Regions from separate parts of the Novosphingobium sp. CECT 9465 genome, predicted to be linked through region 1. Evidence: riboswitches for the same ligand, from Rfam matches in the RefSeq annotation. Region 1 holds a riboswitch; the other holds the start of a gene.
What was found. Region 1 has a riboswitch for cobalamin ahead of LUA85_RS18465 (TonB-dependent receptor). Riboswitches for the same ligand answer to the same signal wherever they lie in the genome.
Positions count from the first base shown of each region.

Region 2: it holds a riboswitch for cobalamin, as region 1 does, so the genes downstream of both, LUA85_RS01185 (TonB-dependent siderophore receptor) here and LUA85_RS18465 (TonB-dependent receptor) in region 1, are expected to answer to the same signal.

Region 1 is NZ_CAKLBX010000002.1:32,464-36,106, forward strand. Features, by position in the region: gene LUA85_RS18460 (hypothetical protein) at 1-161, opposite strand, end outside; cobalamin riboswitch at 618-852, shown strand; gene LUA85_RS18465 (TonB-dependent receptor) at 1,025-3,061, shown strand; gene LUA85_RS18470 (HoxN/HupN/NixA family nickel/cobalt transporter) at 3,143-3,643, shown strand, end outside.
Region 2 is NZ_CAKLBX010000001.1:246,952-250,594, reverse strand. Features, by position in the region: gene LUA85_RS01190 (aminotransferase class I/II-fold pyridoxal phosphate-dependent enzyme) at 1-321, opposite strand, end outside; gene LUA85_RS01185 (TonB-dependent siderophore receptor) at 338-2,194, opposite strand; cobalamin riboswitch at 2,398-2,600, opposite strand; gene cobU (bifunctional adenosylcobinamide kinase/adenosylcobinamide-phosphate guanylyltransferase) at 2,637-3,146, shown strand; gene LUA85_RS01175 (hypothetical protein) at 3,252-3,643, opposite strand, start outside.

The sequences.
Region 1 (3,643 bases):
GAGGGGACCCCCGCCCGCTTCGCTTCGCGGCTGATTGCAATGCAACCAGTGTGCCGGACATCTAGCGGTACTACACCAACCGGCTTCCCACGCAGGACTGGATTAAAATGTTGCTCGGCCGATGCGAAGAAGCTGTCGAAATCGAGGTAAAGCTTTGTCACAGCCGTAAGGGCCTTTTGCGAGGGAATCAGACGCAACCATTCTGGAACATTTAGCGAACATCGGCAATCGAGATCAGCAGAGCAAAAGGGGCTAGGCAACAATCTGGTCAGTGCCTGCCATCAAATTCTTAGACGGCAATCCACTGACCAGCGGGTTTTGATGCGATTGAAATGACCTCGGAATGACCGAATATAGGGCTGCATTTGCCACCTTGTAGGCGGCGATTGCAGGGGCAGCAGGCGACCACTTCCGGTCGTACAGGAGTCCGATGGCCAACGATAGGTTCAGTGAAAACCCGCCATTCAAATCGAGTGCGCGCGGTTGGTGCGCTCTGGCCGTGCCAATGGCAATGGTGGCGCGGGATGCAGTAATCGTTGATTCAATCCCTGCTCCAAGCGTTATTGGCTTTTCCGATCACTTCAGTTAGGTGAGGTATCGACGGGCAGACTAGTCCGCCTTTCATTGATCGCGCCGGTGCCCCCGAAAGGGGCTTAATCGGGAATGCGGTGCGGAAGCTTGCTTCCAAATCCGCGGCTGTCTCTGCAACTGTAAGCGGATAGCGCGATGTACATCGCTCCTCTTGGAAGGGGCAGCCACTGGGCCGGACGCTAAATCATGCGAGGTCTGGGAAGGCGTGCATCAAGCTGTGACCCGTGAGCCAGGAGACCTGCCGGCGTCTGGTCGCTCTTGCCTTGGTCCAGAGGATGGCTGCGGCACGGTGAACTCCGTCTGAGCGACGAACGAGCGGCTGGGGCCGCATCGGAGACGTGCGTCGGCCGCCCATGGCGTCCGGCCGCCGCGCGTGTCGCCCGTTCGCGCGGGTTTGCCCCGGCCACGTCGCAAGACGCCGGGGGACTATTTAGTGATCAAGACCATTACTACCAGCAGCGCCCTTGCGCTGATCTGTATCGGAAAACCGGCATTTGCCGAAACCTCTGAAAAGGCATCGCAAACAAGCGCGGATGCAGTCGTGGCGGGTAACGACATTGTGGTTTTCGGTCGCGGTGAGGCCATGATCGGCACTGCCAAATCAGCGAGCGAAGGAAGCGTCGGAGGGGCCGATCTCCTCGTGCGGCCTCTTCTCCGCGTGGCCGAACTGCTGGAAGCGGTGCCCGGGCTGGTTGCAGCCCAGCATTCTGGGAGCGGCAAAGCCAACCAGTATTTCCTGCGCGGTTTCAACCTCGACCATGGGTCTGACTTCAGTACCTATATCGATGATGTGCAGATGAACTTTCGTACCCACGGACATGGTCATGGCTATCTCGACCTCAACGGCCTCATTCCGGAGATCGTGGGCCGGGAGGATTTTCGTAAAGGGCCCTACCGCGCCGATGGCGGTGATTTCGCTCTGGCGGGAGCAGCCTATATGACGACCATCAAGGGTTATGACCGGCCATGGGCATCGGCCGAGACTGGTTCATATGGTTGGCGCCGCGTCGCTGCGGGTGGAACATTGCACGACCTGGGCGGCGGAGACCTCACGCTTGTCGCCCAGGCCAAGGCCTATGACGGACCGTGGCAGGAACCTGAACGTCTGCGCCATTACTCGGGGTTCGCGAAATATAGCATGCCGACCGGTGCGGGCACATTGGAGGCATCTCTCCATGCCTACCGGGCGACATGGCACCCAACCGAGCAAATCCCCGAGCGCATTATCGGCACGGCGTTGTGTGCGGATGTGTTCTGCTCTCCAGATCCTTCCGCGCGGGGTGAGACGACGCGCCTGGTGGCTAACATCGCGGTCAAGCAACCGACATGGCGCGCCAATGTCTATGCCCAGTTTTACGACTGGTCGATGTTCTCGAACCCCACTTACACCGATCCGGATGGCACAAGCGCGCAGATCAAGCAGTTCGACCGGCGTTGGGTCCTCGGGCTGTCCGCACAAAAACATTGGGAAATCGCTGACAGTCTGGCTGTGAGCCTTGGCACCGAAAACAGATACGACGCCGTCGGGAATGTTGGTGTCGATCGAACGGCTGCCCGCGCATTTCTTGAATCTCTCGGGCACTTTCGGGTCGGGGAATTGTCTTCCGCGCTCTACGGCGAAGTCGCTTGGAAACCCTTGGCGGGACTGCGTGTGACAGGTGGTCTTCGCGGGGACTATTATCACTATTCCGTGCGTGCACGAGATTCTGTTGCGGCGTCGCTGGGCGAAGGCAGTGGCTCAGCGTCGATTCTCTCTCCCAAGGCGTCAATCGCCTATCAGGTTACGCCGCATCTTGAACTCTACGCCAACTGGGGCCGTGGATTCCATTCCAACGATGTTCGGGGTGCGGTCAACAGGGACACGCCTGTTCCCGTTCTGGTTCGCGGCATCGGCAAGGAACTGGGAGGACGCATTCAATTCTCCGGGGTCACGTTAACCGCGACTTACTGGTGGCTGCATGTCGGCAGCGAACTTCGTTTCATTGGCGATTCCAATGCTGTTGAACCGTCGGGTGCCAGTGGGCGTCATGGCTATGAAATCGTCGCCTTCTGGCGGCCGTTCCCTTGGCTTGCGCTTGATGGAAACTATACCGCCAGCCATGCGCGCTTCGACAATGGCGATCACATCCCCAATGCATTTGAGAACGCGGCTTCAGCCGGTGCCGCCATCATTCTTGATCCCTGGGAAGCCAGCATTCGGGTGCGCCACCTTGGACCTTCTCCGCTTGTCGAGGACAACAGTGTCCGGGATCGAGGCAGCACCGTCATGAATGCCCGGGCCGCGTGGAAGGGCAAGAAGGTCGAGATATTTGGAGAAGTGCTGAACATCTTCGACAGCCGGGACAAGGACATCGCCTATTATTACGAGTCCTACATCCCCGCCTTCGATGCAGGTGCTCCGGTGGAAGGCCGGTTGAGCCGCGTGGTCGAGCCTCGAACTGTGAGGATTGGCGCAAAGGTCAATTTCTAGCGAAATCCCTTGATGGGCGGCGCTGCAGCACGTCTGCGGCGCCATCCTTCGTTTGTATATTCCTCAATCGCCGAGCCAATCATGCACCTCACGAAGTCACTGCCATCCCTGTCTCTGCGCCGACGAATTGGTGCCTTGTTTGCCGGATTGATCGCCGCCAACATTGGGGTCTGGGTCTGGGCATTCAGCCTGTTTCATGCACAGCCGTTAATGCTCGGCACCGCTGTGCTTGCCTGGGGGCTGGGCCTGCGTCACGCGGTTGATGCCGATCATATTGCGGCGATTGACAATGTGACCCGCAAGCTGATGCAGGACGGGCAGCGCCCGGTTTCGGTCGGATTCTGGTTCGCGATCGGGCATTCCGGAATCATTGCCATAGCATCGATCATCATTGCGGTGACGGCCAGCGCGCTGTCGCAGTTCGGCGCCTTCAAGGAAATCGGTGGCGTGATTGCAACCGTGATTTCCGCGCTTTTCCTGTTCACGATCGCCGGCATGAACCTGGTCATCCTGCGCTCTGTCTGGCGGACTTTTGCCCATGTTCGTGCAGGCGGCAGCTATGCCGAGGACGATCTTGATCTG
Region 2 (3,643 bases), on a different contig from region 1:
ATAGCCCTGCCCGATGATCGCGACATCTTCTGCCCGCAACACCTGCGCGAGCAGGCGGATGGCGATGTCGCTGCCGGGCACAGCAGCAATCTGTGCGGCATCGTTCAGGCCGAACGCGCGCGCAGCGGCCAGTTCCAGCTGTTCCAGCGCAGCCGGCGAAGGCAGCGTCTGCCATACTTTTGGCCCCAGCACCGGCACAGGCCAGGCCCAGGGGCTTATGCCGGTTGACAGGTCCAGCCAGGGGCGGGGCGCAGCCGGGTAAAGCTGCGCCGCCGCCGCTGTCTGGCCGCCGTGCCACATCAATGCGGTATGTGGGTCCACGGCGTTATTCTCCCGCTCAGATCGCCAGCCTGAAGCCCGCATAGGCCGCCCGGCGCGGCGTACCGTAGCGGAAGCTCGTCTCGTACTGTTCGTTGAACAGGTTTTCGACCCGGCCGAACAGTTCGATGTTGCCGGTTACCGGGAAGGCTGCGCGCAGATCGACCAGCACATAGCCCTCCAGTTGACGGGTGTTGGACGCGTTGTCGAAACTTGAACCCACATGGGTGACCGTTGCCCCGGTCTTCAGACCGAACGCCCAGTCATAATCGACCGAGGTATTGATGCTGTGGCGCGGACGCCGTACCAGATCGAGACCCGTGGCCACGTTGGTTGCTTCGACATAGCCATAATTGGCCTGCACCCGCAGCGCATCGACCGGCTTCAGCGTCAGGGCAAATTCAAGGCCCTGCGCCCGCGCCTTGGCAACATTGTCATACGTGCCGAATGGACGATTGGTGCAGATCCCGGTCAGCACCGTACAACCCACGAAGCCGATCAGGTTGCGCGTATCGCGGTGGAACCATGTGGCGCCCACCTCTATCCTGCCACCCAGCAACTTCTGGGTAACGCCTGCATCCCACCCTTGCGAGGATTCGGGAACCAGAGCGGTATTGCCATATTCGCTGAACAGCTGGAACAGCGATGGGGTCTTGAAGCCCTCGCCATAGCTGGCGCGCAGGGTGGTGCTGCCTTCGTTCGGGGTGAACACGCCGCCTGCGGAGAATGTCGTCTTGCCGCCAAAGGTATCGTGATCGTCATGGCGCAGGCCCGCGCTGAAGGTGAGACCGGTCACCGGCCTGGCGCTGAGCTGTCCATAGACGCTGTTGATCCGCGCTTCGGCAAGCGAGAACGGGCTGCCATAGCTTGATGTGCGGAAGCTGGCTTTTTCGGTTTCAGCCCCGAAGGTTGCGCCAACTGTATCGATGAGATCGACGTTGCCCTGATATTCGAAGCGTTCGTTGCGGCCCTTGGCGTTGAAGGTTTCCAGTTCCGTGCCGCCGGTCAGATCGGTATTGCGGCGGCGCGTATCGGTCAGCGTATAGGCGATACGGTTGCGGAAACGGCCATCGAACAGCGCGGCGTTAAGCCCGGCGTAACCCACCAGTTCCCTGGTCCGGGCAAATTCGGGCGTATCGCCAAAGCTGAATGTGGGTGCCGGGAAGCCATCGACCCCCACCTTGCCATCGGAATACCAGCTGCGCAGATCGATCGAAATCGCATCGGACAAAGCGATGGCGAACTTCGCGTTCGCACCGAAGTTGCGATAGCCATCGCGCTCCTTGCCGCCGCGCGTTTCGTTGAAAGTCGAAAAGCCGTCCGTGCGCAGATAGCCAGCGCCGACGCTTGCCGAAACCGGGCCGAACTTGCCCGACACATTGCCAACCACGCGCGCCGTATCGCGCCAGCCATATTCGCCAGAGGCGTTCACCGTCAGGTCTTCGGTGGGCGTACGCGTGACGATGTTCACCACGCCGCCGATGGCCTGGCTGCCCCACAGCACCGACTGCGACCCGCGAACCACTTCGATCCGTTCGATATTGCCGGTCAGCAGGTTACCGAAGTTGAAGCCGCCGCCCGGTGTCGAGGGATCGTTGAGCTTGACGCCATCGATCAGCGCGACCGTCTGGTCGCTTTCCGCGCCGCGAATGGAGACCGACGTGCTGGTGCCAAGGCCGCCATTGCTGGTGACAGTGATGCCGGGGACAGAGCGGAGCAGATCGGTAACCGCCACCGATTGCCGCGTGGTGATGTCATCAAGCGTGATGACCGTGACCGACTGGGCAACTTCGGATGTGGTTTGCTGGGTGCGGTTGGCCGATACGATGATGGTATCAGCATCTTCGGCATGAGCAGCGACGGGAACAGTGGCCACCGACAAGAGCAGGGCCGACTTGAAAACAGACGATTTTGCAACAGACGATTTTGCAACAGACATGGGTTTCCCCCTTTTGAACAACGTCAAAAGAGCCGCACGACAGCGATTACGCGAAGGACACGAAGCCCACCGCATGCGACTCTGGCTTAGTCGTCACGCGAGGGATTCCTCGATCATCACCCGGCACACCCCGTCCGCGTGAAAGAACGACTGTTACGGGCAGGTCTCCTGGCTCTCGGGTCAATGTCGGCCGCTTCACCTTCCCGGTCCGCAAGAACCAGTGGCATAACGAAGCGGCGACTCACCGATCACAGTTGCGGGGGCAGCCCCGGATCATGGCCGATGGCCATTCCCGGATTCCCTATTCATCCCATCGCTGGGAACCTGTAACGGACGCGCCTATGTCGCAGCGCAATATGAAACGCAAGGGGTGGCGGTAATGGGAAAGACGGTTCTTGTATTGGGCGGGGCACGATCGGGCAAAAGCGGCTTTGCCGAACAATTGGGCGATGCCCTTCCCGGCCCGCACATCTACATCGCCACCGCGCAGGCATTTGACGATGAAATGACGCAGCGCATCGCCCGCCACCGTGCCGACCGCGCCGGTCACTGGCAAACAGTCGAATGCCCGCTTGCCCTGTCAGAAGCGATTGCCGCGCATGACGCAAACGACAGCGTGATGCTGGTCGATTGCCTGACCTTGTGGCTGAGCAATCTGATGCTGGGCAATCATGATGTGGCGGCGGCGCGCAGCAATCTGGCGGAGTTGCTACCGGCGGTGCAAGGCACGCTGCTGCTGGTTTCCAACGAAGTGGGGCAAGGGATTGTGCCGGAAAATGCACTTGCCCGCCAGTTCCGTGATGAAGCGGGCTGGCTCAATCAGGCTTTGGCGCGTGTGGCCGACGAGGTGTGGTTCGTGACGGCAGGCATTGCCCAGCGGCTGAAATAGGCAGGTAGTTGTCCTGCGCGAGCGCACCTGCCAGAGACGACAGTCAAGTGCCGGATGGCTGCTTCTGCCCGCGACAGAACCAACCGAGGCACGGGTTGATCGCGCTCAACGTCGCCTTTGCGCCGTTTTCAGAACCTGCCGCGCATCGGCAGGAGTGAACAGACTGTCGCCGTCGCGATCCAGCGCTTGAAAGCGCAAATCTGCGGCACTGGCGAATTCGGATTCGCTGACAACGAAATTGAGATCGCTGTCTGCCGAGGCAACGGGATGGGGTATCGGTAGCAATCCGAACAATTCGAGTCCCTTCGGTCGCTTCGCTTCCAGTTCGCGCAGCTTCTTTTTCAGCTCTTCCACGTCAGGCTTGCCAGCGCGTCGCCCGCCTGCGCCGCCGGCCTCCTTCAAGAGCGACGCGATGGACGGCTGCGTTCGCCCCAATGTGGGCGTATGGATTTCCGGCACGATTTCCTCTTCATACCGCTGCATGTCCACGGCTCCGA